DNA from 3 places in the Zhongshania arctica genome. Region 1 is predicted to be linked to each of the others. Evidence: predicted binding sites of a transcription regulator. Region 1 holds the regulator's gene; each other region holds the start of a gene.

Region 1 (10,495 bases):
TCTGAATGAGCGGGCATTATACGTGATAATCTGACTTCTTGCTGGCCTGAATGGCCTGGTACGAAAATATAAAATCGCGCAGTAAGTGCTTGAATAATTTAAGAAATGATTGATAAATAGGCGTCATGTTAATGGGCGGTTTGCAAAGGGGCATAAAATGGAATGGTTAAACACCAATATTGCGTACTGGCATTGGATGGTTTTTGGTATGTTACTGGTGGCGAGTGAGATTTTTGTTCCCAGTTTTGTGATGATTTGGTTTGGCGCCAGCGCTATCGCAGTGGGGCTGATAATGGCGGCGATCGATATGCCATTCAGCGTTCAACTGCTTGTTTGGGTGGTGATGTCGGTGATTGATTTGGCCATCTGGTTCAAATTTGTGCATCCGAAAATGAAAAATAAAACCTTGTCTGGCATGTCCCGTGAGCAGGTGGTGGGTCAGGAAGCCATGGTGATTAAGTTGGGTTCAGAGTTTGGTCACGGTACGCTGCGGTTTTCTATTCCTATGCTGGGTAGCGATGAGTGGGAGTTCATCTGTCGCGATCCAATTTCAGTTGGCGACCGGGTGGCGGTTGAAGATGTGTCTGGTAACTCGCTTATAGTGAGGCTCGCTATTGCTGGTGTGCAGTCACCAAAAGAATCGGTTTGAAAAGATAGCTCATTGATGGAGATAGACGATGGAAGGCTTGGCAGTTGTAGTGGCGTTGGCAATACTCGTGGTGGTGACCCTGGCAAAAGGTGTTTGCACCGTGCCGCAAGGTTATAAACACATTGTACAGCGCTTGGGTAAATACCATGTGACCTTAAATCCAGGTTTGAATTTTATTATTCCCTATATCGATATCGTTGCTTACAAACTAACCACCAAAGATATTGTTCTTGATATCCCCTCGCAGGAAGTGATAACCGAAGACAATGCGGTCATCATCGCTAACGCGGTGGCTTACATTAATATTGTGTCTCCGGAGAAAGCGGTTTACGGCGTAGAAGACTATATTTTCGCTATCCAGAATCTGGTCCAAACAGCCTTGCGCTCTATTATCGGTGAAATGGCCTTGGATTCAGCGCTGTCATCTAGGGACCAAATTAAGGCCAAATTAAAAGCGGCAATTTCTGATGATATTTCCGATTGGGGTATCACCCTTAAAACCGTGGAAATTCAGGATATCAATCCGTCCATGACAATGCAGTCTGCAATGGAAGAGCAGGCCGCTGCAGAGCGCCAGCGTCGCGCGGCAGTGACGAAAGCCGAGGGTGAAAAACAAGCTGCAATTCTGGAGGCGGATGGTCGTTTAGAGGCGTCTCGTCGCGATGCTCAAGCGCAAGTGGTGTTGGCAAAAGCAAGTGGCGCGGCGATAACCCTAGTCTCAGAGGCCGTTGGTGATAAAGACTTGCCTGTCCTGTATCTTTTGGGTGAAAAATACGCGGATGCACTGGTGAAATTATCAACCTCGACGAATGCTAAAACCGTGGTGTTGCCCGCTGATTTGCCGCAGGCTTTGCGTGGTATTTTGAATAAGGCATAACAGCGACTTAAGGTTTTTAATGTTTGACGAGAAGGACTAGGCAGGTTTCATGGATCACACTTATCGTTTGGTAATTAGCTGCCCAGACCGGGTTGGGATTGTGGCGCGAGTTAGCCAGTTTGTCGCTGATCAAGGTGGTTGGCTAACCGAGGCAAACTACCACGCAGACGCCGAGAACAACTGGTTTTTTATGCGCAACGAGATTCGCGCCGACTCGCTGCGTATGGGGGTGGACGCCTGTCGTTCGGCCTTCGCACCGATCGCCGCAGAGTACGGTATGCAGTGGGAGTTGGTGGATTCTTCGGTGAAGCGCAAAGTGGTCATCTTGGCCAGTCACGCCTCTCATTGCATTGCAGATATCTTACATCGCTGGCACAGCGGTGAGTTGGATTGCGATATTCCCTGTGTGATATCTAATCACGAAAACCTGCGGAGCATGGTGGAGTGGCATGGTATTCCCTTCGAATACGTTGCGATAGATGCCGATAATAAAGCCCCCGCGCACGCTCGTATCATGGCGCTGACCGGCGATTATAAGGCTGATTGCGTTGTCTTAGCGCGCTATATGCAAATTATTCAGCCTGAGTTTTGCCGCGAATACACGGGCCGAATGATTAATATCCATCACAGTTTTTTACCGTCATTTATCGGCGCAAACCCCTATCAGAAGGCTTTTGATCGAGGCGTGAAGCTCATCGGCGCAACCTGTCATTATGTGACGGAGCAGCTTGATGAAGGCCCGATTATTGAACAGGATGTCATCAGAGTGTCACATAGGCACAGCAAAGACGACCTAGTTAGGCTCGGCAAAGACGTAGAAAAATCGGTGTTGGCACGGGCGCTGCGAAACCATTTGGAAGATCGTGTACTTGTGCTTGGTAATAAGACCGTGGTGTTTGATTAATCCACAGAAAAGCTGCTTGTCATAAAATTGTCACCAAATGTCGTTTTAATGCTGCTTACAAATATTTTTCAAAAAGGGTAGAGGGATGACAGCGACCACCATACTGATTGTCGACGACGAGGCTGCAATTCGGGAAATGATCCGTGTTGGGCTTGAACTAGCCGGCTATGAGTGCCTGGAGGCAAGTAATGCACAGGATGCACACGGTATTATCGTTGATCAGCGCCCAGATTTAGTGCTCCTAGATTGGATGATGCCTGTTACCAGCGGTTTGGAGTTGTTGCGTCGTTTACGCAGAGATCAGCTCACGCGTGATCAATTAGTCATTATGCTCACTGCTAAAGATGATGAAGACAATCGGGTACAAGGTTTAGATGTTGGTGCCGATGATTACATCACCAAACCATTTTCCTCACGGGAGCTGATGGCAAGAATTAAGGCCATAATGCGACGTTCGAGCAGTCGTGAAGAGGAAGAGACGATAGAGGTCGGCGGCTTAAAATTGGACCCTGGCAGCCATCGCGTCTTTGTCGACACCCAGCCTTTGGAAATGGGGCCAACAGAGTTCAGATTGTTGAAGTTTTTTATGACCCACCAAGAACGTGCTTATAGCCGCGGGCAATTACTCGATCAAGTTTGGGGGAGTAATGTTTACGTTGAAGAGCGTACCGTCGATGTGCACATCCGTCGCCTTCGCAAAGCCTTGCAAACAGAAGAGCGCGATTGCGGTTTGTTAATCCAAACAGTGAGAGGCACGGGTTACCGCTTTTCTACCACCGGTGTCCGCGCCTAGCGAAAGTAATTAATGCGTTACTACAACTGGAAGACAGAATTATTGCGCATCAGTCTACCTATTACGGCGGTGGCTGGGGCATGCGAAATCTATGGTTTGGGAATTTGGCCGTTATTTGTCGCGGCGCTACTAGCGTGTGCATGGTTGTTAAGGAATCTGCAGCACCTGTCAGACTGGCTCTACAGCGGTGCAGACAAAGAGCCTCCGGAGGCAATGGGTATGTGGGGGCAGGTTCTTGATGTTATTTATGATATGCAGCGCGATGCAACGCAGAATACCGCAAAATTACGTGCGATGATTGACTACCTTCACTCGTCATTTGCTTCAATGTCAGATGCCGTCGTGATGCTAGACTCGTTGGGCAATATCGAGTGGTGTAATGACTCCGCCCATGACTTGCTGGGCTTGCGGAAGGCTGATGATACTGGCCGCCAACTGATTAATCTTATTAGAAGCCCGGTGTTTTTGCGTTATTTTGAGGGTGAGCATTATCAAGCGCCTTTAGAAATGATGTCGCCGGTTAATGGTAATTTGAGTCTTAGCATTAGCTTGAGCTTCTTTGGTCAGCGCAACCGTTTGCTATTTGCCCGTGACGTGACAAGAACACAGCGCTTGGAACAGATGCGCAAAGATTTCGTTGCCAATGTTTCTCATGAGCTGCGTACCCCGCTTACAGTGATAAATGGTTATCTTGAAACGTTCGCAGACCACGGTGGCGACAACCCGCGTTGGGATCGCGCGGTAAGTCAGATGCTACAGCAGTCTCGGCGTATGCATATGCTGATTCAGGATCTAATGCTGCTGTCGCGTCTAGAGGCGTTGCCGAAGGCGGGTGACGACGCGGTTATTCGACTGCGATCCTTAATGGAGATGATTAGAGAGGAGTGTGAGTTAGCCGCAAAAGGCGCTCGTCGAGTTGTTATTGAATGTGACGACACTATTGCGATCAGCGGCAATGCTAATGAATTACGTAGTGCGTTTTCAAACTTAGCAGTCAACGCTGCTCGCTACACTTCGGAAAACGATACGATCACTCTGCGTTGGTATCAGGATGATGACCACGCCTATTTCGAAGTGGAAGACACGGGTATAGGTATAGAGCCACAATATATTCCGCGCCTTACTGAGCGCTTTTATCGTGTTGATCAAAGCCGCTCTATAGATACCGGCGGCACGGGGCTTGGTTTAGCGATTGTTAAACACGTATTAATTAGGCATCGCGCCGAATTACGTATTCGCAGCGTACCAGATAAAGGTAGTGTGTTTAGTTGTGTCTTCCCTAGGTCGGCTGCGGTGCCAGTCTCCTTGTAATAAAAGTGTATTTTTCCCTTTTAGCCGTCACAAACTTGTCATAATTGGGCTATAGAGTGGCTGCGTGGAAGTAATTGATGAGTTTGGGAGTGGGTGTGTGAACATTAAACAATATTTGGCTGGCAGCGTTGTGGTGTTAACGTCGATGACTGCTGTGGCGTTGACAGAAGTTGATGCCGCGCTTCCAGACTATGTTACCGCCTCGGGAGTGTCCGGTAATCTGTCTAGTGTAGGTTCTGATACGCTGGCAAATCTGATGACTTTATGGGGCGAAGATTTCAAGCGCTTCTATCCCAATGTTAATGTTCAAATTCAAGCCGCGGGTTCGTCAACGGCGCCGCCAGCTTTGACCGAGGCTACGTCGAATATTGGACCGATGAGCCGCAAAATGAAAGATAAGGAAATTGAGTCCTTTGAAATAAGATACGGTTACAAGCCAACAGCTATTCCGGTGGCGATTGATGCATTGGCTATTTTTGTACATAAAGATAACCCGATTAGCGGGATGACAATGGCGCAGGTGGATGCGGTATTTTCTAGTACCCATAAATGTGGTCACGCCGATAATGTCGACACCTGGGGTGGTTTAGGAATGCGCGATGCATGGACGGCGCGCGATATTCAAATGTTTGGTCGTAACTCGGTGTCTGGTACTTACGGGTACTTTAAAGAAAAAGCACTGTGCAAAGGTGATTTTAAGAACGGCGTGAATGAACAGCCGGGGTCGGCATCTGTGGTGCAATCTGTGTCCACATCAATTAATGGTATTGGTTATTCTGGCATCGGTTACAAGACCTCCAGCGTACGTGCCATTCCGCTCGCAAAAGATAATAAAAGCGGTTTTGTAGAAGCTAACGCAGATAATGCGACGGCGGGTAGGTATCCGCTGTCACGTTTCTTGTATGTTTACGTAAACAAAGTGCCCAACCAGCCACTGGCGCCTTTAGAGCGTGAATTTGTGAAGCTAGTGCTATCTAAGCAGGGGCAAGAAGTTGTTGTTAAAGATGGCTACATTCCCCTGCCGGCCGGTGTTGCCGAGAAAATTAGGGCTAAGCTCGCGCTATAAGTTAACTGTGCTGGTGATCAAGAACCCGTCAATTATAGGTTTGGATTTTTTAGCCCAGCAGCAGTCATTAGAGCGTAAAAGAATGGCCATATTGTATTTTTGAGTTTTCCGAGAGCTAGAAAAAATGAGTCAATCCGAGGTACGAGCTACCGCTTCCGCCTATCGCAAGTGGCGTCAAGTGAAAGATGGTATAGCTACAGCAACCATCACTGCTGGCGGCGTCGGTGTATTGCTCGCAATATTGCTCATCTTTTTCTATCTTCTTTACGAAATCATGCCCTTGTTTCAGCCTGCATCGATTGAGTCAGAAACCCAGTTCCAGACCAATAGCATTGCCCCTGCCTTGTATCTTGCGATGGAAGAGCAAGCCGAAATTAGTTTTCGGCTTGGAGGTAACGGTGACGCAGAATTTTTTCGCTTAAGCGATGGTAACTTACTATCTGAAGCGAAGTTGCCCTTGAAGGGGGCGGATATTCTCAGTTTTGCACTGGAGTCCGAAGAGAGTCGTATTTTTGCACTGGGTTTGAGCGACGGCAAAGTGCTCATTGCCAAGCATGACTACCGAACTAGCTACCCAGACGGTGAGCGCCTTATTACTCCCGTGCTCCGCTTCCCTTATGGTGACAAGGCCTTTCTATTGTCTGCAGGGCGCCCGCTTGAGCAGGTTGCAATCAGCGATAGCGATGACGCTTTAATGATAATTGGTGTTACGGACGGCCAATTATTGGGGCGCCGTTGGGTTAAGGAAGAGGACTTTCTCAGCGAGGAAGTCACCTTAAGTGAAGAAGATGTGTCACTACCTGATTTGGATATTATCCCCAGCCGGGTGCTAATTGGTCCTGGCCAGCAATGGCTTTATGTATTGGCCGCTGACGGTGGTTTTCGCTTAATCGATCTGCCAGAGCAGACGATTACGGATCGAGGCTATCTTTTTGATAGCGGTAAACTGAGTCAGGCGCGATTTTTGTTAGGTGGTATTTCTTTATTGGTTGCTAGCGACCATGGCGCGGTGGGCCAGTGGTTTGTTGTAAGAGACAAGGAGCGCGAGTCTGGCTATAAGCTGCAGCCGGTTCGACAGTTCGATATTCCCGACGGTGGCAGTGCTGTCTTGGTGACTGAACATCGTCGCAAAGGCTTTGTGAGCGTCGATGACCAAGGCAGGCTCGATTTGTTTTACACCACGTCGCATCGGCGATTATTGAGCGAGGATCTCGATGTTGGAGCAATTCGCGCGATGGCAATTTCGCCGCGTGCCGACAAAATTTTAGTGGAAAATAGTGAGGGCGAACTTGCAAGCTTTGCCTTGCACAATGAACACCCTGAATTGTCGTGGACAGCCTTGTGGAGCAAAGTTTGGTATGAGAGCTATCCCGAGCCGGACTACGTTTGGCAGTCGTCAGCATCTAATAATGATTTCGAACCAAAATATAGTTTTGCTCCCTTGGCCTTCGGCACATTAAAAGCCGCATTCTATGCGATGCTGATTGCCGCACCACTGGCAATCTGTGGCGCTATTTATACCGCCTACTTTATGGCGCCGGCGCTGCGTCGCAAGACCAAGCCCTTAATCGAATTAATGGAAGCCTTGCCGACTGTTATTTTGGGGTTTCTCGCGGGTTTGTGGCTTGCACCGTTTATTGAGAAAAATTTACCGGCGATATTCTCGCTCTTTGTTTTTCTTCCCGTCGGTATTTTAGTGTTCGCCTGGTCGTGGTCACAATTGCCGTCCTCCTTCCGTAGTCGGGTTCCAGACGGTTGGCATCCGCTGCTGCTTGTTCCTTTGGTGCTGGCAGTGGTGTTGGGGTGTGTAGAGCTTAGCGCACCAATAGAACGTGCCTTTTTTGGTGGCGATATGCGTGCGTGGTTGACCAACGATATTGGGGTTTCTTTTGATCAGCGTAATGCCTTAGTGGTTGGTATCGCAATGGGCTTTGCGGTTATTCCAACTATTTTTTCGATTGCTGAAGATGCGATTTTTTCGGTGCCCAAGCATCTTAGTTATGGATCTTTAGCCCTGGGTGCAACGCCATGGCAAAGCTTAGTTGGCGTGGTGATACCTACCGCCAGCCCTGGTATTTTTTCGGCCTTGATGATTGGCATGGGCAGAGCCGTGGGCGAAACTATGATTGTATTGATGGCAACCGGTAATACGCCAATTATGGATGCGAATATCTTCGAGGGAATGCGGACTTTGGCGGCAAATATTGCCGTTGAAATTGGGGAAACCGAAGTAGACAGCTCCCATTATCGGGTACTGTTTTTAGCGGCATTTGTCTTGTTCATGTTTACCTTTGCAGTCAATACCGTTGCAGAAATAGTGCGCCAACGTTTACGTATGCGATATGGGAATCTTTAATTGCGTGTTACTGAATTTACTGGTTCGCCAGAGTAAGAAAAACGGGAAGTTAAGTCATGTCATTGCACGATGATAACAAGCAAGGGTTTAAAGAGTGGTGTAAGCGCGGCGAGCCTATGATTTGGATGAATGCCGCCGCGGTAACAGTAAGCACCTTGGCTGTTATCGGCTTGCTCCTGTTATTAGCTGTTCGCGGTTTGGGACATTTCTGGCCAGCATCTGTAATGCAGGCCCAATATGATCTGCCGAGTGAAACGTCAGTAGCGGTTTTGGCCGAACAGATTGAATCAGAAGCGGTGCCTATTGAGCAGTTATTGAGCGCTGGATTTAAGATCGACACTGACGATGCCTTCGTTGAACGGCAGTTAGTGAAGTTAGGTAATCGTGACGTCAGTGGCGCGGATTTTAAATGGGTGATCACTCGCTATTTAAATGATATTAGTTACCCAGAGGACGCGGTTGTTATTGAACGGCGTGAATGGGGCAATTTTTATGGTTTTCTGCAAAATGTTAAAGAAAATGGTGTGCTTGTTGCGAGCACTGACAATGGTGATGCTTGGGATGAATTTCAATCGCGAGTGAAGCGAGCAACTAAGATTCATCAGCAAATTAAAAAAATAGAGAAAAAAGATATTGGCACAATCAATTATCGTATCGAACGACTGCGTATAAAAGAGCGCGGTTTAGAGCTTGATACTGCAGTGCCGGAAGATCGTCGTCTACAGATGCAAGCCGATATGGCGGCCGAGCGCGCTGAGTTAGATCTGGAGTATAAGCTTGCACAAGGTCAGCTTGCAGATTTGTACCGGCAGTGGCATCGGGACAGTTTCACGATGGCGACGGCATCTGGACAGATAAAAGAGCAACGTATTTCTACAGTGGTGCATGCTTATCAGCCTAACAGCATGAGCCTGATTCAAAAAATAGGTTTTTATGGCGATAAATTTTGGGAGTTCTTAAGTGATGAACCCCGAGAGGCCAACACCGAAGGTGGTATATTTCCAGCCATATTCGGCACGGTTATTATGGTGCTGATTATGTCGGTACTGGTGACACCGTTTGGGGTCGTTGCGGCAGTATATTTGCGTGAGTATGCCAAACAGGGGCTAATGACACGAACAGTTCGTATTGCCGTAAATAATTTGGCCGGTGTCCCCTCCATTGTTTACGGCGTTTTCGGGCTTGGCTTTTTTATCTATTTCCTGGGTGGAGAGGTGGATAAAGCCTTTTTTCCTGAGTCCCTGCCAGCTCCGACTTTTGGTACGCCGGGCTTATTATGGGCATCGGTAACACTGGCACTGTTAACTTTGCCTGTGGTTATTGTTGCGACCGAAGAAGGCTTGGCGCGTATCCCTATGAACTTACGTGAGGGTAGTCTCGCACTAGGCGCAACCAAGGCTGAGACTCTGTGGCGGATAGTATTACCCATGGCCAGTCCAGCCATGATGACGGGATTGATATTGGCTGTGGCGCGAGCGGCAGGTGAGGTCGCACCTTTAATGTTAGTGGGTGTAGTAAAACTGGCACCATCATTACCTGTAAATGGGAATTTCCCTTATTTCCATCTAGATCAGAAGTTTATGCACCTGGGCTTTCATATTTACGACGTTGGTTTTCAAAGTCCGAATGTGGAGGCGGCAAGACCGTTGGTATACGCCACGGCCTTGTTACTAGTTGTTATTATTGCCTTGCTTAATTTAAGTGCGGTGGCCTTGCGCAACCGTTTACGTGATAAATATAAATCACTGGAAATGTAAGCGCGGACTACTTGAAGCATAAGGCAGCGAAATTTATGACGAGTGACAAATCAACGGCAAAGGCGCACGCTATCAATATGGAATCAATGGGACGAAATCGTGTGGAACAGACTATCCATGACGAAGATATTACCTTAACCGTAGACAATATTGATTTGTATTACGGTGAGAAACAGGCCTTATTCGACATTAATATGGTTGTTCCACGTAAAAAAGTCACCGCCTTTATTGGGCCTAGCGGCTGTGGTAAGTCGACCTTACTACGCTGTTTTAATCGTATGAATGATCTGGTAGATAGCTGTAAGGTAGACGGAAGCATTTCCTTGGATGGGTCGAATATTTACGATAAGCGTGTAGATGTTGCGACCTTGCGGCGTCGGGTTGGTATGGTATTTCAAAAACCGAATCCCTTCCCAAAATCTATTTATGAAAATGTAGCGTACGGCTTGCGGATCCAGGGCATTAATAAGAAACGCGTAATCGATGAAGTCGTCGAACGATCCTTGCGCGGTGCAGCGCTGTGGGATGAAGTTAAAGACCGTTTGCATGACAATGCGCTGGGTATATCCGGTGGTCAGCAACAGCGCTTAGTTATTGCGCGCACCATTGCGGTAGAGCCGGAAGTATTATTGTTGGACGAGCCGGCATCGGCCTTAGATCCTATATCAACACTTAAAATTGAAGAGCTGATCTACGAGCTAAAAGATAAGTATACGATTGTGATTGTTACCCACAATATGCAGCAAGCGGCGCGTGTGTCTGACTATACGGCGTTTATGTAT
Region 2 (10,495 bases), 580 kb from region 1:
AGACATCTGAATCCTCTTTACCGATATGCGTTCCCCAGCCCAACTTATCTCTGCAGCTTGCATAAAAGCTGTGATCCAAGGGATGTACCAAGCGCAATTTATGCGGCTTTTTACGCACATAAATAACATCGCCAGGCTGGGACGTAATTTTCACCTGACCGTCACAGGTTACCGGCGGATGAACCACATTCCCGCGGCCAACCACCATTTTAATTTCACTTTTTCCGTCGATGACGATCGGGCGGCTGCTGAGGGTATGTGGAAACATCGGCACAATGGCAATCGCATCAAGGCGCGGGTGCATTATTGGGCCACCGGCAGACAGCGCATAGGCTGTTGAACCGGTCGGGGTCGCGATAATCAAGCCATCCGAGCGTTGGCGATACACAAACTCCCCGTCAACAAACAACTCAAACTCCATCATATGACCGGAGGTACCGGAGTTTAGTACTACATCATTAAGCGCGTCGCCGCGACCGACAGGTTCGCCGTCGCGCAGCACTTCAACATCCAGTAAAAATCGCTGCTCTAGCCGGTAGTGGCCATCTAGTACTGCGCCAACTTGGGTTTCTATTTCATCTGGAGAAATGTCGGTTAAAAACCCAAGGCGTCCGCGGTTTACACCAAGAACCGGCGCATTGTGGCGAGCCAATGTTCTGGCTGCGCCGAGCAGGCTACCATCACCACCAACAACAATAATAAGATCACAGACCTCGCCAATCATACGGCGTGAACTCACCCGTAGATCGTGATCATCTAGTAATTCAGACACCGCTTCGTCAAGCACTACACCCAACTCTCGGACCTGAAGAAATTCAATTAGGCGCCTTAGAGTTTCAGCAACACCGTTGCCTTCGCGCCCTATCACACCTATATTGCGAAACTGTTCCATAGTACCTACTGTCGATTATTGGGCGCTCATTGTACTAAAAGCGCGGGCCAGTTGGGCGCCATTGGCGAGTTTGGGACATAACAACGCTAAGCCGCAAGTAAAAACCCGCAGATTTCTAGGAAGATCACCTGCCTTAAAGTCAAAGCTGACCTATGGAGCCTGACCATCACTGCTGCCACATTGCCCTATTTTAAGTCTCACCTCGTTCGCGCCCTAGCTTGGAGCTGCTTTAGCGAAACGCTTATTAACGAAATAGCGGCCCCAATCGCGCCCATCCGCCGCCCGAACTTACCATTAACTGCTTATCGTCTTGACTGGTTACAAAAGCTTGATGCCAACGATCTCGCTCTTAAAGAGTATCTACACCAACACTGTCACAGCACGCGGCTAGGATTGGTATTTGAAAGCTTATGGCATTTCTTTCTGCTGGAGGACCCCGACACCGAACTGGTCGCCCATAATATCCCCGTTCGAGACGGCAAGCTGACGCTGGGAGAGTTTGACCTAATTTATTATTGCCGAATATCCAAACGCCACATTCACCTTGAACTCGCGGTGAAATTCTTTCTTGGTATTCCCAATAAGCACAAGGCACCCGATCTGAATCAATGGTTTGGCCCCAATCGCGCCGACCGCCTAGACCGCAAACTTGCCAGGCTCACCCAACACCAATTGCCACTTGCTCACACCGAGGCAGGCCAAGCCGTTATTAAGCAACTGGGCATCGATAATATTGAGCAAGAACTGCAAGTGAGTGGCATTTTGTTCCACGCCAATCTCGAGGACGGCCAGAACCCGCCCCTCAACCCCAATCACCAACGGGGCGATTGGCTCAGCACCAGCGCATTCCAATTAGCGCAGTCACAATCTGGCAAACAAAATAGCTGGCGGTATATCGAAAAACCCAGCTGGTTGGGAGCCGAATTCGATACCGCAACATTATTGACAGATAAACATCTAGAAATGGCGATTCATAAACCCATCATGCTGATTAACGCCCAACAGCAACGGCGCTTTTTGGTCGCTGACGACTGGGCAGACTAGCGACCTGCCGCGCCCAAATCCAAGCCAAAGCCACGCCGCCCCTGCAGGCCGCCGGTATGAATAAGCAATACTCGATTGCCCGGGTCAAATTCCTTATTGTCGACCATATATTGTACCGCATACGCCGCTTTGGCGGTGTACACCGGATCAAGCAAGACATTCTGGCGGCGCTCGAATGCCGTCATATATTCCGCCATGTGCTGCGGTAATCGCGCATAAGCACCGCCGTGAAATCGATGATCCAGCCGCCAATTACCTCTGTCACCACCCAAATCTGACAATAATATAGCAATATCCGTGGCCATAAATTTCTCGGCCTTTAATACCGGTATTCCTATTACTTTTACCCCGTCTGCACTCTTTGATGCCACCCCGGCTAAGGTTGTGCCAGTACCGCAGGCAAGAACCACCGCAGCATAGGCTTGACCCGCGGCTGGAATTAAATCGACGATATTCCCACACCCCTGAGCGCCAAGTACATTACCGCCGCCCTCGGGAATCAAATAAGTATTAGGGTATTGAGCTGCCAGCTCAGCGATAAACACCGTATCGCCACGGCGACGATAATCGCTGCGACTTAAATAATGAAGGGACATGCCCCAGTCTTTGGCATCTTGTAAGGTTGGTGTTAGCTGGGAATTCGCATCTGCTCGCACGCAGCCAATAGTTGCGATCCCTTTGGCGCGACCCACCGCCGCTAGAGCATGCAAATGGTTTGAATATGCGCCGCCAAAACTGAGCACGCTGAAAGCGCAGGCGTTTTCGGCAGCGACGATGTTTGGCAACAACTTAAACCATTTATTGCCCGGAGCAAGACTGTCGAGTGCATCTAATCTAAGCACATCGACCGCAACCCCGCAGGTTGAGGTGTACAAATACTGAATCACTTGGACCTTATACCACCTTGATTAAATCAGCGGAAAAAAGCAAAGCCCTCACGCCAACCCTGAGGCGCTATGTTCGTGACAGCGATCGCTTTCACCCGAACGGAACAACATAGGCCGCATCACTTTCTTAATAGGTTGACCACAGTATTGCATCTCGTCATCAGTCGCCCGGCATATTGGTAAACGATAATGCGCTAGCCACTCTCGATACTGTGTATCTGACACCTCGCATCGCAACGCCACATACGCCAGCGGGTCACGAAGATATTCCGGCATTTCATCCTGAGAGATAACCAAATGTTCAACACCGGGGTGGTAAGCAATGAACACCACGCCTTTTTCAACCATGGTCTTAAGCAGCTTATCGTCACTATCCACCATTAGCCTACGGTTTTGCTCTCGCAGCGCGCTTAACTCACCACGCAACTCGACAATTTCAGTGGCGCGGTCATAAAGTTCTTGTTCGCGCCGACGCAGAGCATCCTCTAAATGAATGGCTTGATCTTTTAAGCGGCGCTCCAGCTCCTCAGCGTACTCCTTACGCAAGCCTTCCATTTGACTCTGGTAGTCCTGTCCGCCTTTTTCAAACAAGGCCTCTAGTTCTTCGGTTTTTTGATGCATTAAGCGCTGCTGGCGATCTAAACGCGATTGCACCTCTTGCTCTAAGACCAGTAATTCGTCCAGTTTGACCTTTTGGTTTCTAATCAATGATTCACGATCTAAAAGCTGGCGAGTAAAATCCTCCGCCTGCAACTCCAGCGCGCGGCTAAAAGTTTCCGCCTGGGTGGCCAGTTTTAGCTGCTCCGCGCTGCGTATGGCCCGCAGTTTACTGCGATATCGACGATGAAATACCGGCCCCGGCGCCGCACTGGCGGGCGTCGAGTGCTCTGCCTGCAGCGGACTATTATCTGGAGTTTTAAAAAAATCAGATACATTTGCGCGAGAAACGACGCGATCGGAGCGCTCACTAATAATACCTAGGCGGTTGCGCAGCGCTGCCGTACTAATTCGACTAAACGTACCAGTCGCAGCGGTGTCTGGATCCCACAGCTGTCGACGATACCATGCTACAGGACAAGCGCTGCGGCAGGCCACACGGATAGGCCCAGCGCCTAAGTCAGGGCCGTAGCTGGCGTGATCAAGGAGATGACGAAGGGGGATATTCCACTGCCCGGTTACTTTTCCGCGGCTGTCAAAACTGATGGTAAAAAACACCACCCCAGTGACCCTTAAAGTCTCGTCGATTTGCACGAAAGCGGCTTGAATCTCATCACTCGCGAAATCGGGAATACCGACCACATCATCCAGCACTGCCTCAAACTCTGCAAAGAACATTTCTTTAACGACTTCCGCGTCTTTAAAGAAAACGACTGCTTCCGTTAACCCGCCCAAATAACCCCCAAGAATACTTTGTTATATCGTTTGCACATCCATGCGGAACGTAACACGCAATGCTTTAGCCATGCGGAATTACCTACACCGAATTATAGGAGAGAAATACAAGGTACAGGAAAAAATCACGTAGCAGAAAGACGAAAACGGAAATATTGAGGGATGGTGCAGTAATAGGATTTGTTGGCGGACCGGACGAGACTCGAACTCGCGACCTCCGGCGTGACAGGCCGGCATTCTAACCAACTGAACTACCGGTCCAGATATAAACATAAGTCACAGGCATCAGGCGAGCCATGCGAAATATGAGGTAAAGCAAGAGGAGGTCTAAAACTTAAAAGTTGGCGGACCGGACGAGACTCGAACTCGCGACCTCCGGCGTGACAGGCCGGCATTCTAACCAACTGAACTACCGGTCCGCATACTTTTACTCGATTATGGTGGGTGATGACGGGATCGAACCGCCGACCCTCTGCTTGTAAGGCAGATGCTCTCCCAGCTGAGCTAATCACCCTCTCAATCGAGTGAGGCGCATTCTACAGGAATCGCTTTGGGTGTCAAACGCTGTGCGGTGTTTTTTCACAATTTCTTTGGAAAAAAGCTATAACACTGATTTTGCTCATTTTTTATCCAAATTCCCCAAGCCCAGAAACGACCAGCAAGTCAATCAAGTAAGGCGAGCTGTACAGCGCCCTGCTAGCTGATTAACATTGGCGCCCAATCCATTAACTGATACCAAGCAAGCGCTCTTGCATCATAAAACCGAGACTGACACGTGGAAATATACAAAGAGTTTACCTTTGAAGCGGCTCACCGACTTCCCAACGTTCCCGAAGGGCATAAATGCGCTCGACTGCACGGCCATAGCTTTCTGGTCAGAATATTTATCGCTGGCGATATCGATCCCCAAACGGGGTGGCTTATGGACTTTTCAGAGGTGAAAAAAGTGTTCGCGCCCATTTACGAGCAATTGGACCACAATTATTTAAACGACATCGACGGACTCGAAAACCCTACCAGCGAAAATATCGCGATCTGGATATGGACGCAATTGAAGCCCTTACTCGGCGCACTAAGTCAGGTCGAAATCCGAGAAACCTGCACCAGCGGGTGCATTTACAGGGGAGGGTAATTTTTAGCCCCCGCACCGATAGAGAGCATCCTCGGTAAAATATTCAGCAATAGGTGAAAATACGTAACAGGTAACATCATTTAAGCCTTGACGTAACACTTATTCACAGATAAGCGATCAAGGAGAAAAACTTGTCGCTTAGCGCAACAACGTTATAACAAGAATCACAAAGCATCACTAACTAACTGTTTTTTATAGTATTTATTAAAATGACTGTTTTTTGAACAATTTGTTAAAATGCCGATTAACCCTCCCTCTCCTGCGACAACCTACAAGTTACCCACCAAGTTATCCACAGATACTGTGGACAACATTTCACCCCAATAACAGTACCAAGACGTTACTACAAGAAATTTTTTATATTAAATTTATCCATCGAGGGCTTGCAATTCATAATCGCTATGACACACCGAGTGGCGTATGCCATCCCTAGCTCGCCTAGAAATCAACCCACTTAAACTTCAGTAATTCAAGAACCTTAAGCTGTAATAATTCCGTCACAATAAAGCGCATTTAGTCACATTACTGTCATAAACTTATCCGTGAAATAAAACCTCAACATCCAAAATAAGAAAAAGTCGTCCGGCGACTTATCTCGCATCACACTGAGAGATCTATATGAAACCACAGCGGCTACCCACCATACTAATACTCTGCGCTGCGCCGCTCGCACACGCAGATGTGTCTTTCTATGGGAAGGCAAATATTTCATATCAAAACACCAAACGAGGAATTGACTCAAACTCCAAGCAATGGGAATTAAATAGCAACGCCTCAAGAATCGGTATAAAAGGCGACATCCCAATTGATGACACCAATATAAGCGCCATTATTCAAGTCGAGTACGAAGTTGCTATCGATGATGGTGAGACCGGGAACGCGCAGAGCTTAAAGCAACGTGACACCTTTGCCGGCCTAACTGGCAGCTGGGGTACAGTGGTTGCAGGGCAAATGAATACCGCAACTAAAGATATGAGTCGAGAAGTCGACTTATTTAACAATCTTGCGGTCGGAGACGTCAAATACTACTTAAGTGGTGAAAATCGGCTGAAAAACACCATTCGCTATAGCTCACCCCGTCTATTTGATCACCTAAGCGGCAGTATTGCTGTCGTACCGGGCGAAGACAGCAGCACCAACCAAGACGGTCCGGCCGACGGCACAACCATCTCCGTGCGCTACGATGGCGACGGTGTGGCAGTCGGATTTGCACATGACCAAGAAGTTAATGGCAAGAATGTTAATCGCGCGATTGCTCATCTAGAGATCATGAATATTGACCTTGGCATACTCATTCAAACCTCCGAAATCAGTAAACCAATAAACAATAACGACGAAGATGAAGAAGCCGGCGTGCTAAGCCTATCCTATCACGCCAACAATAAGCTCGATTTTAAATTTCAAATAGGCCACACCGAGATCGACCTATTTAATGGCGACAAGCAGTTAGATCAAATTGCGACCGGTGTCGACTATAGAATCAGCAAGTCATTAACGGCGTATGGCTATAGCGCGCAAGTGACGAGTAAGTCCAGTGCGACTAGCACCTCAAAAGACCGCACGACCGGTATTGGTATGGTACTGCGGTTTTAATGAGTCACATGCCAGTGACGAGAAAGGTAGCTGGCGTTGGCGTATATATTCACTAAGAAACACACAACGCCAACTCCAGCCTTCTAATAAAAATTAAACTCTAACGGTCGCGTAGTGATTAACACAAAAACCACGCGGCGTTATTGCCGCCAAGTCTTAGAAGAGCTTCGCTAGGCAAAGCTCATCGCAAAACCTAATAACTTAGCGACCACACCGTAAACCCAGGTCTTGATGGTTTTCCACCACTCTGGCTGCTCGCGGCTCTCTCTATCTACATTGGCCTGCTCTAAAATATACGCGTGTAATGCGTAGGCATCAGCGTCACTTAGCACTTCAGAGAAACCGACCATCCCCGCTTTCGCCATAACACCATCGAGCACAATCGCATTAAAATTATCATGGAAAGCCTTGGGCAAATGACGTAAATCAGGGATTGCTCCGTTTGAAATAGCCTCAGTGCCGTGACAGGCACTACAATAAGCGTAATACAGCGTTCTACCCTTCTCAAGCACCGCTTTATCTTCTGTTAAACGCGCTGGTGGCTCGTGCGTTTGTTTGAGCGGGTTCGCTGGTAATGGTGCCGCTACGCCCCCTAATTTAAAGGTCAATACACGACTTGGTGGCGGTGACACCTCTTGCTCTAGCCCGGCGATCAAACCAAAAGCACCGCCCCAGCCGGCTAAAATTGTTACATACTGCTCGCCATCAACGCTGTAAGTGACTGGCGGCGCCATAACACCGGTATTTGCGTCAAATGACCACAGCTCTTCGCCATTGTCAGCACGAAACGCCAGCACCTCGCCTTCCGCCGACCCCTGGAAAACCAGACCGCCAGCTGTCGCTAATATGCCACCATTCCACGTTAGCTTATGTGGCACCTGCCACGCCGCTTCCTGCTTAACAGGGTCCCAGGCCAACAGAGCGCCCTGCGTAATTTTACGGACCAATATTTGGGCTAAGATAGGGTCTGCAACGGCCTGCTGCTGGAGATACACGCCTAAATTCCACTGCCCCCACTCATATAAATAATCATCCACTGCTTTATATTCAAACAAGCTATTAATAACAGGGATATACACCAAGCCGGTTTGCGGACTATAGGCCATTGCCTGCCAATTGTGGGCGCCCATAGACGACGGTCTAACCAATTGCGCCTCGTTCAAATAGCGAGCATTTTCAGTTTCGACAGGACGCCCAGTTTCTAAATCGTAGTGACTTGCCCAGTTCACATCAACATAGGGCTCAGCAGAAAGTAATTTGCCATTGAGCCTATCTAAAATGAAAAAGAAGCCATTTTTAGGTGCATGCCAAATAACCTTGCGCGATTCACCTTTAACATCCATATCAGCAAGCATGATGTGCTGAGAGGCGGTGTAATCCCAGGACTCGGCCGGCGTTTCCTGATAGTGCCAAATGTATTCGCCACTGTCGGGGTTAAGCGCAACAATCGACGACAAATAAAGATTGTCGCCACCTTCCGGACTGCGTATTTTCGCATTCCACGGCGATCCGTTACCGACACCGATATAAAGCTGATCTAATTCATTATCGTAAACGATAGAATCCCAGACCGTGCCGCCACCCCCGTACTCCCACCACTTACCGGTCCAGGTCTCCGCCGCAGCTCTCATCGCCTCGTTTTCAAAGCCGTCTGCGGGGTTAGCGGGAACCGTGTAAAAGCGCCACAGTTGCTCACCGGTGTTCACATCGTAGGCACTGACATAGCCGCGCACACCATATTCCGCGCCGCCATTACCAATAAAAACTTTACCCTTGGCTACCCGCGGCGCGCCCGTAATCGTATAGGGGTAGGCTTTGATGTCAGCGGTTGCAACTTCCCAAACTTTTTCACCACTAACAGCATCCAAGGCAATTAAGCGCGCATCGAGGGTACCGAATATTATCTTGCCCTCGTAGGCTGCCACGCCGCGATTAACCACATCACAACAAGCCATCTTCGCCCACTCACGAGGAACCTGCGGATCATACTTCCACAGCAACTCGCCACTTCGGGCGTCCAGTGCGTAGACCACACTCCAGTTACCCGTTAAGTACAACACCCCGTCTATTGCGATTGGCGTTGCCTCAAGACCGCGATTAAAATCAGTATCAAATGACCACGCCAAACTTAAATCTGCGACATTGCCGACGTTGATTCTATCTAATTCACTGTAACGCTGCTCTTTGTAATCCTTGCCATAAGACAACCAATTGTCCGGCGAATTAGCAACGATACTCTCGGTATTAACCTTTGTTGTAGCACCGGCATAAGCAAACAATGAATGGAATACCATACCGACAACAAATACCGCCGACATAATATTGCTACTGATTTTTAACATGACCATTTCTCACTATTATTATATTTTGTTCGCTGCCAAACATCGTGCGCCGACATGTAACAGCGTTAAACCGAGCTCCTTAGCACTATGCTCACTCTGGATTAAATCCGACCTTATCGCTGTAGAACGACTTTATCTCAGCAAGATCTTTTTCGTAGTTGCCACTAGGATAAAACACCTTGCCAATGCCAGTCTGCCGCTTCTTGGTGTCAAGAAAAGCAAGATAAATTGGCACGCCGGCGCCGACCGCAATGTGATAGAACCCTGCCTTCCAGTTGTCGACCTTGCTCCTTGTGCCTTCTGGCGCTATCAATACCAGCAGATCATCTCGCAAAGCGTACTGCTCAATAATTTGATCGACGGTGTTATTTGTTTTACGTCTATCGATACTAATGCCACCAAACCAACGCATGACAAAGCCCACCACTCCCTTGGGAAACAAGGTGTGCTTACCGATCCAGTGGACATCTAAACCCAATACAAAAGCCGCCCCCATCATCGTCGGAAAATCCCAATTACTGGAATGCGGCGCTGCAATCAATATATATTTCTTATGGCTAGGTTTTTCACCGACTACTTCCCAGCCTCGCAGCCAAGTAAGGGTTATAAACATCAAACGGAAAAAGCCGCGCACAATAGGCGTGTTAAAAACAGTACGGGTTTGCATGAATCAGAATCACTCTGGCACAACTAACAGACACTACATCATTGTTGCGCTTATTTTTGGTTACGGGGAGTTTACCAACAAGCAGGATCAGTACAAGCACCCTGCCCTTGTGGAAAAGGTATTTAAACGAATCTTAATCTTTAAAATCGGCGGTCTTACCTTCGCCCGTCGCGGCAATGGCTAGCATCACATCCTCAAAACTCAGCATGCCACCATTCCAAGTCGCCTGATAATTTAAGGCATCTGCCACGCTGTGGTCACGGGTATAAAGCAACATTTGCTTGCAGCCACGAATCGCCAATGGCGACTTACGAGCAATATCTTGAGCAAGCGCGGAAACCGCTTCAATCATTTCTTCATAGCTATCAAAACGTTGATTAACCAAACCAATACGCTCTGCCTCGGCTGCATCTACATTGCGCCCAGTGTAGGCGAGTTCACGCATCACTCCGGCGGGGATAATATGCGGCAGCCGCTGCAGGGTACCCACATCTGCCACCATGCCTATATCGATTTCCTTTATCGAAAATTTGACGCCGTCACAAC
Region 3 (10,495 bases), 1.2 Mb from region 1:
TAACCACTCCATCAAACTACGTGACCACCAGCGCATTCCAGAATCTGTCATCATCGACGAAATCGACAAATCACCCATCAAAAACACCATGGCGCCTACCAGCATGGCCGCAAGCCAACGCATAAAACCCCAGCGCTCAACCAAGTAGGCAACCACCGGCTCCATCAATGCCACCACCGTAGTCAAAGACAGAATAAACAGCAGCAGATAAAACGCCGTGCCCGCAATGTCACCAAAAACCAAATTACCAAAAGAATATGGCAGACTGATAAACAACAACGCCGGCCCAGAGCCCGGAACAATATGCTGGTCAAATACCAGCGCCAAAATAGCGACACCCGCAATAATCAGCACCACCGTGTCAAACACCGCTAAGGCAATCAGCTGGCGGGTAACCGATCTGCCCGAGGGAAAATACGCGCCGTAGGCCATCAGCGCGCCAGTACCAATACTTAGGGTATAGAAGGCGTGCTGCAAGGCCGAAAATCCGCCTCGCCACGTCAGATCCTCCAGCCGTAACTCAAACATCCAACGCAAGGCCGAATTAAAGTCGCCCAAGGCGTAGCCGTAATAAAGCAGACCAACCAGTACCAGCAACAACACCGGCAGAATAACGCGCAACACCGCCGCCATGCCCCACACCACATTTAACGCAGATAGACTGACGGCCATTACTAGAAACAAGCGCTGCCAAAACCGCATAAGCTCAGGCGACGCCAACAACTCCTGAAACTCTTTAGCAACCACATCCACACTAGCGGCATCCATCACTCCAGATGCCATCTTCGCCACATAGGCGAGCAGCCAACCAGATATAATCGAATAATTAACCGCTAGCAATAAAGCGGCAATACAGGCTATTTGAGTCACCAAAGACCAGTGCTTACTCGCCTTAGCGTAATGCGCCAACTGATCCATTGCGTGTATTGGATTGCCCCGAGCGCGCACTGCAATGCGTACTTCAGCTATCGCGATCGGCAGCATGACAAGAAATAAGCACGCCACATACGCAATGAGATAAGCACCACCGCCATTCTGACCAAGTTCCTGTGGCGTCCTCCAGAAATTCCCCAAACTGACCACCAAACCGGTGGCTGCAGCAAGGAAAGTCCAACGGCTAGACCAGATACCTTGTATTTTTCGTTTCTTTAAGGTCATAGACCGACAACATCAATTTCTGAAAAGCAGCCATCTTTTTACCTGACCCCAATAGGTTTTGCCAGCAACTCCCTCTATAATCGCCCCCATGAGTAAAAACAAATCAAAAAACACCAGCGGCAACATCGCCCAAAACAAGAAGGCCCGTCACGACTACAGCCTCACCGACAAATTTGAAGCTGGCCTTGTGCTGCGCGGATGGGAGGTTAAAAGTCTACGCCAAGGCAAAATCCAAATTACTGACACCTACGTCATACTTAAAGATGGCGAGGCTTTTTTACTGGGCTGCAACATCACCCCACTACTCAGCGCCTCCACCCACTATGTGACTGATCCCACCCGCACTCGTAAACTCTTGCTACACGCAAAAGAACTAAGCAAACTACAGGAAGCGGTTCAACAAAAAGGCTACACCTGCATATGCACAGCGCTGTACTGGAAAAAGCATTTGATTAAGGCTGAGATTTGTTTAGCCAAAGGCAAGCAGGATCACGACAAACGTGAGACTGAGAAGAACCGCGATTGGGAACGACAAAAAATGCGCATTGTGCGCGACCACAACTAATACGAGTTACCCGCCCTTCAATCATGAAAACTCTCTATTTGCTGCGCCACGCCAAATCCGCATGGGATGACGACAAACTCACGGACGCGGACCGCCCCATAAGCAAGCGCGGGAAGCGCGATTGCCAGTTAGTTGCGGCAGAAATGCAACGCAATGGCAAGCACATTGCTCATGTGTATTGCAGCACGGCGAAGCGCGCCCAGGAAACCCTCAAACGTTTTCAAGTAGAGTCCGATGTATTTGACGACGCTGAAATCGTTCATGAAAATGCCATTTACACCTTTGAAGCGGCAAAATTACTCGCCTGGTTAAAAGAGCTTCCGCAGTCAAAAGACAGCGCCTTCATTATCGGTCACAATCCTGCCCTCGCAGATTTGGCGAATTATTTATATGACGGCAAGATTGGCAATGTTGGCACTTGTACTTTTTTAGAGCTCGAAATCAACATCGAGTACTGGGATCAACTCAGAGCCGACAGCGCAAAACTCTCCGATATTATTCGCCCCAAGCAATTTCGCTAACTCGTCATCTGCGACATAGGACACTAGCCGACAATGACCGCGCATCCGGCATTAAAAGACATCAGCATCGTTAATGACGTACTCATTTTAAAAAAGAACCATAAACTTATTCGCCGCATGCAAAGAGCATTACCTGGGCCAGAAATACATGGCTATCAAGTCTGGGGATCATCGTTTCTGATCATGGATTACCTGCTAGAAAATCCGCCCAAGAAAAAAGCCAAGATCACTGAGATTGGCTGTGGCTGGGGAATTCTAGGCGTTTCTTGCGCGCAGCAATTTAAAGCAAAGGTCACCGCCGTAGATGCGGACGAACATGTCTTTCCCTATCTAGATGCTCACGCCTTGCTAAATGACGTTAAAATTTCCACCCGAACGGCGCGCTACGAAAACCTAAAGCCGGCAGACCTAAAAGGCCATAGCCATATGCTAGGTGGCGACATCTGCTTTTGGGATAGCTTGGTAAAACCTTTGTTTTCAGCGATAACCGCCGCTCGCGATGCCGGTGTTAGCACCATCATCATTGCCGATCCGGGCAGACCGCCGTTTCACAAATTGGCAAAACGCTGTCAAAAAGCCTTTGGTGCGACCTTGGTATCACGGGAAATCAGCAGCCCTAAAAAGCTAAGCGGCGAACTGCTGATTATTTCTCAGTAGGTAAAAGCGCTATTTCTTCGTCTTGGTTTTCACCTTCACTTTCACCGGCTTCGGCTTCAATCGCGGCCGGTATTCCAGCTTTGCCATGCGCGGTAACTTACCAGTACTCAAAAACTTGTGAGTTAATAGTTGCGAGCGAATTCTAGCCGCACTCTTCTTTCTAGGCTTAAAGACATTACTCTGTGACGCATCAAGTATTCTCGCCTTCACGTTATCAGCCCACTGCAAATCTATAATAGATTGCAAGGTGTGCTGCAAGGTCTTGCTATAAACAGGGCAAGTCACTTCAACCCTAAAATCAATATTTCGCGTCATTAAGTCTGCAGACGAAATAAAGTAGCGCGGCTCACCGGCATTGCGGAATATATAGACACGAGGGTGCTCTAAAAACCCATCCACAATACTAATCGCTTCAATATTGTCACTAAGCCCTTTAACCCCCGGCACCAATGAACACATGCCTCGGACAATTAAGCGCACCGGCACGCCAACCGAGCTGGCTTTGTACAATTTATCAATCAGTTCACGATCAACCAAATTATTACATTTCAGCGTAATACCGCACTCGCGGCCTTTTTTAGCATTGCGAATCTCGGTTTCAACCAAGCCCAGCAAACGTTCACGACTATTAAGCGGCGACACACCAAGGTGTTTAAACTCATGACGTTTGTAGTTGTAGGCAATAAAATCAAATACTTTTGCAACCTCATCGCCTAAGGCCTGATCATAGGTCAACAAACTAAAATCAGTGTAAACCTTGGCCGTCTTCTCATTAAAATTACCGGTGCCAATATGGGAGTAGTATTTTTGAACACTGCCTTCCTGACGCACAATCGAAATCAACTTGCTGTGCACTTTTAGCCCAGGCACGCCGAGTATCACATTCACGCCACCATCAGTAAGACGCTGCGACAAGGCTATATTTGCGGCCTCGTCAAACCGTGCCTGCAATTCAACGACCACTGTCACTTCTTTGTGATTAGCCACCGCATTCAATAAGGCATCGACCACATGCGAGTTAGAGGCTACGCGATAAAGACTGGCTTTAATGGTTTTTACTGCGGGATCAATCGCCGCCGTCTTGAGCAGGTCGGTTAGATAATTAAAACTATGGTAGGGGTAATGCAGCAATATGTCTTGCTCACGCAAGCAGCTAAGAATATTTTCCGCCTGATCAATCGCCGGCACCGGGATCACAGGCAGATGCTTATTATCCAGATACGCGGGGCCCAAATTTGGAAAACTCATAAAGTCTTTAGAGTTATGGTAACGCCCGCCCGGAATCATAGAATCCAAACGTCCTAAGCCCAAACGCTTCACCAAATATTCGAGCAGATCCTTAGGCATGGCGCCGTCGTAAACAAAGCGCACCGGATCGCCCTTCTTCCGGCGCTTCAGGCTTTGGGTCATTTTTTCTACAAAGGTGTGCGTGACCTCTTCACCCAATTCTAAGTCTGCGTCTCGTGTTAGCTTTAGAGTATATGCCGCTGTCTCACCCATAGGGAAAATGCCGCGGAAGACCTCTGGCAAACACACGCGAATCATATTTTCTAAGGCTATAAGCACCTTGCCATGCTTGCCTTTGCGGCCGGGAATACGAATAAAGCGATCTAATCTGACAGTGGGGATTTCAAGCAGTGCGAAACGAGTTTGCTGCTCGCTACTCAACTTAATAGCCAGATAAATCGAAGCATCATTGAGCTCCGGAATCGGGTTAGCATCATCTAAAATGATCGGTACTAACTCTTGCTGAATATGCGAATGAAAATACTCTCGCACAAACTTAGTTTGGGTCTCATCTAACTGGCGCTCACTAACCAAATAAATCTTGCGACGCCGCAACTCCTTTAAGTTTTCTTGGTACACAGCATCAAAGCGATGCTGTAACTTCATCACCATCTGCCGAATTTCTTCCAACAGTGCCTTGTACTCATCTTGTTTTGACGGTGGCGAGAACGCCGCCAAACGCCGCACGTCAGCAACCCGCACACGGAAAAACTCATCAAGGTTATTTGAGAAAATACCTAAGTAGCGAATACGCTGAATAACAGGCACCTCAGGATCTTCGGCCTCCTGCAAAACTCGCTCATTAAACGATAGCCAACTCAGTTCTTTAGCAATCCACGTTGTTACTTCGCTCTGCCCGCTCATCACCAACCCTTTCCACTTAAAAATCTAATAAAAACCACCTATCAGCTTAATAAATTATGATGTCACTAATATGACATCTTTAAGCTGTCGATTTTGACCTGCCCAGCCGATACACTAAACCCCCATCAAGGAATTTTTACTACATGGCTCAAAATTGCGACTCTTACGCGGCCCTAGATTTGGGCTCGAACAGTTTCCACCTACTCATTGCCAGCTTTCAAGAGGGCAAGCTCCGTGTCATAGACCGCCATAAAGACATGGTTAGGCTCGCGGCCGGCTTAGATGATGATGGCTGCCTAAGCGAAGATGCACAAATGCGCGCGCTCGAAAGCCTCACAAAAATGGCCGATCGCCTACGGGGCGTGCCGCGCAGACAAATTCGCATCGTGGGTACCAACACCCTGCGCGCAGCTACCAACGCCAACGAGTTTATGGCCAAAGCGGAAGCTGTACTGGGACTGCCTATCAACATTATATCTGGCACCGAGGAAGCTCGCCTTGTATACCTTGGCGTCGCCAATGACTTCGCGCCAGAAAAACAACGCCGCCTCGTCATTGATATCGGTGGTGGTTCCACCGAACTGGTCATTGGCACTAACACGCCGCGCCAGCTCGAAAGCCTACCCATGGGTTGTGTCACCTTCAGTATGCGCTATTTCAAAAACGGCGACATCAGCGAAAAAGCGTTTAAAAAGGCGGTTAATGCCGCTAGGCAAATGATTGGCCCCTACGTAGAACCCTTTCGCGACCAATGGGACGAAGCCGTCGGCTCCTCAGGCACAATTCGTAGCATAGGCAAAATACTTTCAGAGCAAAAGTTCAGCGACGCTGGCTATATCTCTGCAGAGGGTTTGGAAAAGCTTAAAGATCAATTGCTCGCCACTGACACCAGCCGCAACCTGAATATTCCCGGCCTCAGTGATGATCGCAAAGAGGTCTTCGTTGGCGGTTTTGCCGTGCTTTACGCCATCTTCCAAGAACTGGACATGCAAGGCTTACACGTCTCGGCCTACGCCATCAGGGAAGGCATTATCCACGACCTCGCCGGCCGACTGCATCACCGAGACAAACGCGAAGACACCATTAATCAGTTTATTGTTCAATACGGCATCGACAGCGCCCAAGGCAATCGCATTGCCGATTTATGCGCAAGGCTCCTGCCCAGTCTCGCCGATCAAATAAGCACCCCTCAACACGAGGCAGAACCGTTACTGCGCTGGGCAGCACAACTCCACGAACTCGGTCTTGCCATAGCGCATGGCGGTTATCATAAACATGGTGCTTATATTCTCGGCAATGCAGACATGCCCGGATTTTCACGGCAAGAACAAGCGCGGCTCAGCTTTTTAGTAGCCAACCATCGCCGCAAACCCAAACAGCCCAGCACTCTGACGTACGGAGTAACCGCTGATTGGCCATTAATTTGCGTGCTTCGCTTAGCCTGTATTTTATATCGACGCCGGCAACCTAAAAAACTCCCAGAAGGCATTAACCTAACTAGCACAGGGGCAGAGGAACTTACCCTCTCCATTCCCGACGACTGGCTAAGCATCAACCCTCTCATTGCCGCAGATCTAGAAGACGAAGCTGATCTACTCAATAAGTCACTAAACATCAAACTAAGTATCAAACGTAAAAACTAAGCGCGGCAACACACTGGCCGCAGGCAACGCAAAGCGTTACACTTACCGGTCTGGGGCCGATTTGGATTCGACGCCGGTTACAACGCTCTGTGGTGCATGCCGTGATGACAGCCAATCACGTAAATCCAAAGCTGTAAACCTAATAGTTGCCAACGACGACAACTACGCTCTAGCCGCTTAAACCCCGGTTAGCGGTCGCTACCAGATGCTTGTAAATGGGACGCGACTGTCATATAGAACAAGCTAGCGAGTAAGGTATGTCTGAGACCGAGCCGCGAAACACTTATCGGAATCGCCAATAACGTCCTGCCCGTCGGGCTGTTTGCGGTTAAATTAATTGACGGAAACCAAGCATGTGAAGAGCCCTGAGTGGCGGACTGACGGACGCGGGTTCAATTCCCGCCGGCTCCACCAAGTATCAAACCCCAGCCTGAAAGGGCTGGGGTTTTTTATTGCCCCCAATCTGAGTTATGCCTCGCTAATAACAAGCCAATTACTAGAGGCGTTAAGCAAAGCCAAAATCCAACTGCCCACACCCGTGATAAATTTATTTCCGAGCGTCTTTGATATACATGGCAGAACCATTGTTTCGCATTTGAACCTCAAACAACTCTGTTGCCCGAATTAAGTCGCCAAGCTTTGTGTAACCATAATTTATTGCAGAAAATGAACTATTATTTGATATGTAGTGGCCAACTCTACTCATGTGCGCCCAATGATCATCTTCTGATGACTGTTCAACCGCGGTTCTGAGTAACTTAACTAGCGAGGTATTAGACCTTAGTTTAGTTCTATCGTGCTTCTCAACATTAGAGCCGCTAATCGACTTTTCGTCGTCTTCGGTGACAAGATTTTCTGTGTATATAAACGGGGAGCATGCGTCGACAAAGGGCTTCGGTGTCTTCTTTTCACCAAATCCGTATACGGGTAAACCGCTCTCAAGAATCCGAAGCACCAGAGGAGTAAAGTCACTATCGCTCGTCATTAGAGCAAATGCATCAACATTGTTACTGTATAGAAGATCCATGGCGTCAATGATCATCGCTGAATCGGTTGCATTCTTCCCTTTCGTATAAGCAAACTGCTGCATTGGTCTTATTGCATGTGGATGCAGTCGCTCAATCCAACCAGATAAGGATGGATTATTCCAATCTCCATGAGCATGGCGAACATTAACCATCCCATACTTGGCCAATTCTTTTAGCACACCTTCAATAGAATTATGGCTTACGTTATCGCAATCGATAAGAAGCGCTATTCTTTTATGCTCTGGCATGTAACTCCTTGGCCCTAGCGGCACTCTTTGTAGTAGCGGTCTGAGATATCACGTTTTTTCTCACGATAGTAATTGCTCTGGCGCACATTGTAACCTCGACGCATCCTGTCTTGTATTTGCTCCAATGCTTCCAAATACCCTTTGCACGGGTAAGAATCATCCCTAGAGCGCCCAATACGTTGTCGCTCAATCATTGTTGCTTGCGGCCTAGATGTTTTGGGTTTTGTGGGCGGGGAATACCGCTGAGGTTTTACTGGATCGGCGCGATGAAGGTAGGGCAAGTCAAACTCATGCCGTGACTTATATGGCGTGCCATCGCTAGGCTTCACGTCCGAGTATTGAACGCGGCCATTTGAATCTGTCCATTGATAGACTTCTGCCGATACCGCCGAACCAAGACAAATAGCAACTATCGCAAACGCAAACCTAACAATCTGCATATTTCATCCCTGAAACCGACAAGGATTAGATGAGTGGAGAATATCTTCCACATGCTCAACTAACTAAATCTTTATTATAAATTAGCTCGCCATACCTGAGCGGGCCGCCTCTGTATTGAGAGAGTTAATCATCTGCTACGGAAAATCAAGACTCACTCCCCGCTGCATGACCCTATTTGCCTACCTTGCCCTAGCAAGACCGCCTAAACTAACGCAACTATAAGCATTCGCTCATAAAAAAAGCCGGCAATTGCCGGCTTTTTTTATGCTTGCGCGAAATCGCTACTCAATCATGAGGCTAGCACTGGTGCACCTTCTGGGCTGCTTAGCAGAGTACGTAAGATAGCTTGGCAATCGTCACGGCTCATCAAAATAGGGACCGGGTAGCCTGAGCATTCTTTTACTGCTGCGATGGCAATTTCTGGAATATCCGCTTCCTTTAAACGATCCAGTTGATCGGGCACACCTAGGCGTTTATTTAAATCTGCAACGGCATCAATGAATTTTTCAGCTGCTTGCAGATCGCTATCGCTGCTAGTGGCGACTTCAATAAGTCGTCCTAGTTTAGCCAGTGGCTGTTGCGACGTCTTGGCCATAAAGCGCAGAACTTCTGGCATGACCAAAGCATTAGCTAAGCCGTGAGGCGTGCCATAGTGACGCCCCAACTGGTGAGCAATAGCGTGCACATTACCCACGCCAGCATCGTTAATTGCCATGCCGGCATAGTAGGCGGCAATCGACATTTGCTCTCTAGCTACCGCATCGTTACCGTCTTTATAAGCGCGGGGCAAATATTCAAAAATCATTTTTACAGCGGCGTAACCATGGGCGTCACTGCTGTCTGTACCCCACAGGCTAATGTACGTTTCGATTGCGTGGGTTAAGGCATCCATTCCTGTTGCGGCGGTAATCGGCGCGGGCATACCGAGTAGTAAATCGGCATCTAGGGCAACCGCGTCTGGCAGCATTTTGGCGTCGGCAATAAAGAATTTCTCATGGCTGTGGTGATCAGAGATAACCGCAGCAATAGTCGCCTCTGAGCCAGTGCCTGAGGTTGTTGGTAAAGCAAAAAGTGGCAAAGGAGCTTTCTTAACTTTGAAATAGCCAACCAGTTTAGTGGCATCTCTGCCGTTGGTTGCTGCCGATGCAATGGTTTTAGCGCAGTCAATAGATGAACCACCGCCAATCGCCAGTACCGCGTCGCAATTGTATTGCGCCTGCAGTGCTAATCCGTCATCGACCATGGCAAAGGTTGGGTCAGGCAAGGTGCCGTCATAAATTGTGCAGCTAACCCCTTCTTCGGTAAGGACATCCACCGCCCGGGCAACAATACCCAAGTTCACTAGGGGCTTATCACTGACCACTAACACTCTACGAATGCCCTGGCGCGCAATGTGACGACACAGTTGCGCGGTGCTGCCTTGGCCAGTAAACGCCATATAGGCCAGCGATGGCATCAATTTAAAAGGAATCGTAATCAACGCTAAGTAGGTGCGCTGCAATAAGGTTCTAAAAAACTTACTCATTCTAAACTCCACTAGTCGATCACAGAAAATCACGTCAAATATTGCGACACAAACCGCCCCCTAGAGCGCGGGTCATCGGCAGCTACGCCGTTTCGCCTTGGTATTTGGGAACAGTATTTAGCCACTGTTCTTTATTCAGCATCTTAGTGCTGCAATGCCTAAGCAGCGCGCTTAGCTACGCGAAGTGCTTGGGCATTTTGAGACCAGCCGGTGACTCGCGACACTTTAAGGGCTCAATCATAAACCTAGTTTGAACATCAGCGGCTATATATCAGCCAAACCCTATTCTAAACATATTTACAGGCGTTAAGTAATTATCGTGAAGAAAGAGTACAGCACCAAGACCGCCGAAAAAACGGCGCGCTACTTAAACACTTATTATTAATAGATGATCATAAGTAAGACGCTAGGCTATCAGGGTCGCCGTTGTGGGGTTAGTCCTCAGGCGCCTCATCTTGGCAGCGGCCGACCCCAAACGTATCGTTAAGAGCCAAGATTACCTTATCGTAATGTGACAGCTGAAGGGCTACTTGCAGCAGACGGTTTTATAGCGCCAAC

The links. The regulator PhoB, encoded in region 1, activates phosphate uptake and scavenging genes when phosphate is short. The targets are predictions, from matches to a motif close to TGTCATAAANNTGTAACA.
Region 2: a site for PhoB is predicted at 5,832-5,849, ahead of AB4875_RS12405 (porin). Genes of this name have one in related genera too.
Region 3: a site for PhoB is predicted at 5,111-5,128, ahead of ppk1 (polyphosphate kinase 1). Genes of this name have one in related genera too.

The regions. Positions count from the first base shown of each region.
Region 1 covers NZ_JBFRYB010000001.1:2,129,843-2,140,337, forward strand. Annotated here, with positions in the region: gene AB4875_RS09665 (NfeD family protein) at 158-649, shown strand; gene AB4875_RS09670 (SPFH domain-containing protein) at 678-1,526, shown strand; gene purU (formyltetrahydrofolate deformylase) at 1,576-2,430, shown strand; gene phoB (phosphate regulon transcriptional regulator PhoB) at 2,516-3,223, shown strand; gene phoR (phosphate regulon sensor histidine kinase PhoR) at 3,236-4,534, shown strand; gene AB4875_RS09690 (PstS family phosphate ABC transporter substrate-binding protein) at 4,632-5,600, shown strand; gene AB4875_RS09695 (ABC transporter permease subunit) at 5,725-7,956, shown strand; gene pstA (phosphate ABC transporter permease PstA) at 8,013-9,713, shown strand; gene pstB (phosphate ABC transporter ATP-binding protein PstB) at 9,800-10,495, shown strand, end outside.
Region 2 covers NZ_JBFRYB010000001.1:2,713,403-2,723,897, forward strand. Annotated here, with positions in the region: gene AB4875_RS12360 (rhomboid family intramembrane serine protease) at 1-6, opposite strand, end outside; gene AB4875_RS12365 (NAD(+) kinase) at 1-892, opposite strand, end outside; gene AB4875_RS12370 (DUF1853 family protein) at 1,073-1,936, shown strand; gene AB4875_RS12375 (1-aminocyclopropane-1-carboxylate deaminase/D-cysteine desulfhydrase) at 1,933-2,823, opposite strand; gene AB4875_RS12380 (hypothetical protein) at 2,872-4,215, opposite strand; tRNA gene AB4875_RS12385 (tRNA-Asp) at 4,400-4,476, opposite strand; tRNA gene AB4875_RS12390 (tRNA-Asp) at 4,558-4,634, opposite strand; tRNA gene AB4875_RS12395 (tRNA-Val) at 4,654-4,729, opposite strand; gene queD (6-carboxytetrahydropterin synthase QueD) at 4,991-5,347, shown strand; gene AB4875_RS12405 (porin) at 5,966-6,940, shown strand; gene AB4875_RS12410 (PQQ-dependent dehydrogenase, methanol/ethanol family) at 7,111-9,282, opposite strand; gene AB4875_RS12415 (lysophospholipid acyltransferase family protein) at 9,374-9,949, opposite strand; gene AB4875_RS12420 (crotonase/enoyl-CoA hydratase family protein) at 10,083-10,495, opposite strand, start outside.
Region 3 covers NZ_JBFRYB010000001.1:960,057-970,551, reverse strand. Annotated here, with positions in the region: gene AB4875_RS04405 (sodium-dependent transporter) at 1-1,158, opposite strand, end outside; gene smpB (SsrA-binding protein SmpB) at 1,247-1,723, shown strand; gene AB4875_RS04395 (SixA phosphatase family protein) at 1,747-2,244, shown strand; gene AB4875_RS04390 (class I SAM-dependent methyltransferase) at 2,278-2,901, shown strand; gene ppk1 (polyphosphate kinase 1) at 2,911-5,052, opposite strand; gene ppx (exopolyphosphatase) at 5,196-6,695, shown strand; RNA gene ssrA (transfer-messenger RNA) at 6,748-7,109, shown strand; gene AB4875_RS04370 (NYN domain-containing protein) at 7,243-7,971, opposite strand; gene AB4875_RS04365 (DUF4124 domain-containing protein) at 7,986-8,411, opposite strand; gene AB4875_RS04360 (iron-containing alcohol dehydrogenase) at 8,702-9,937, opposite strand.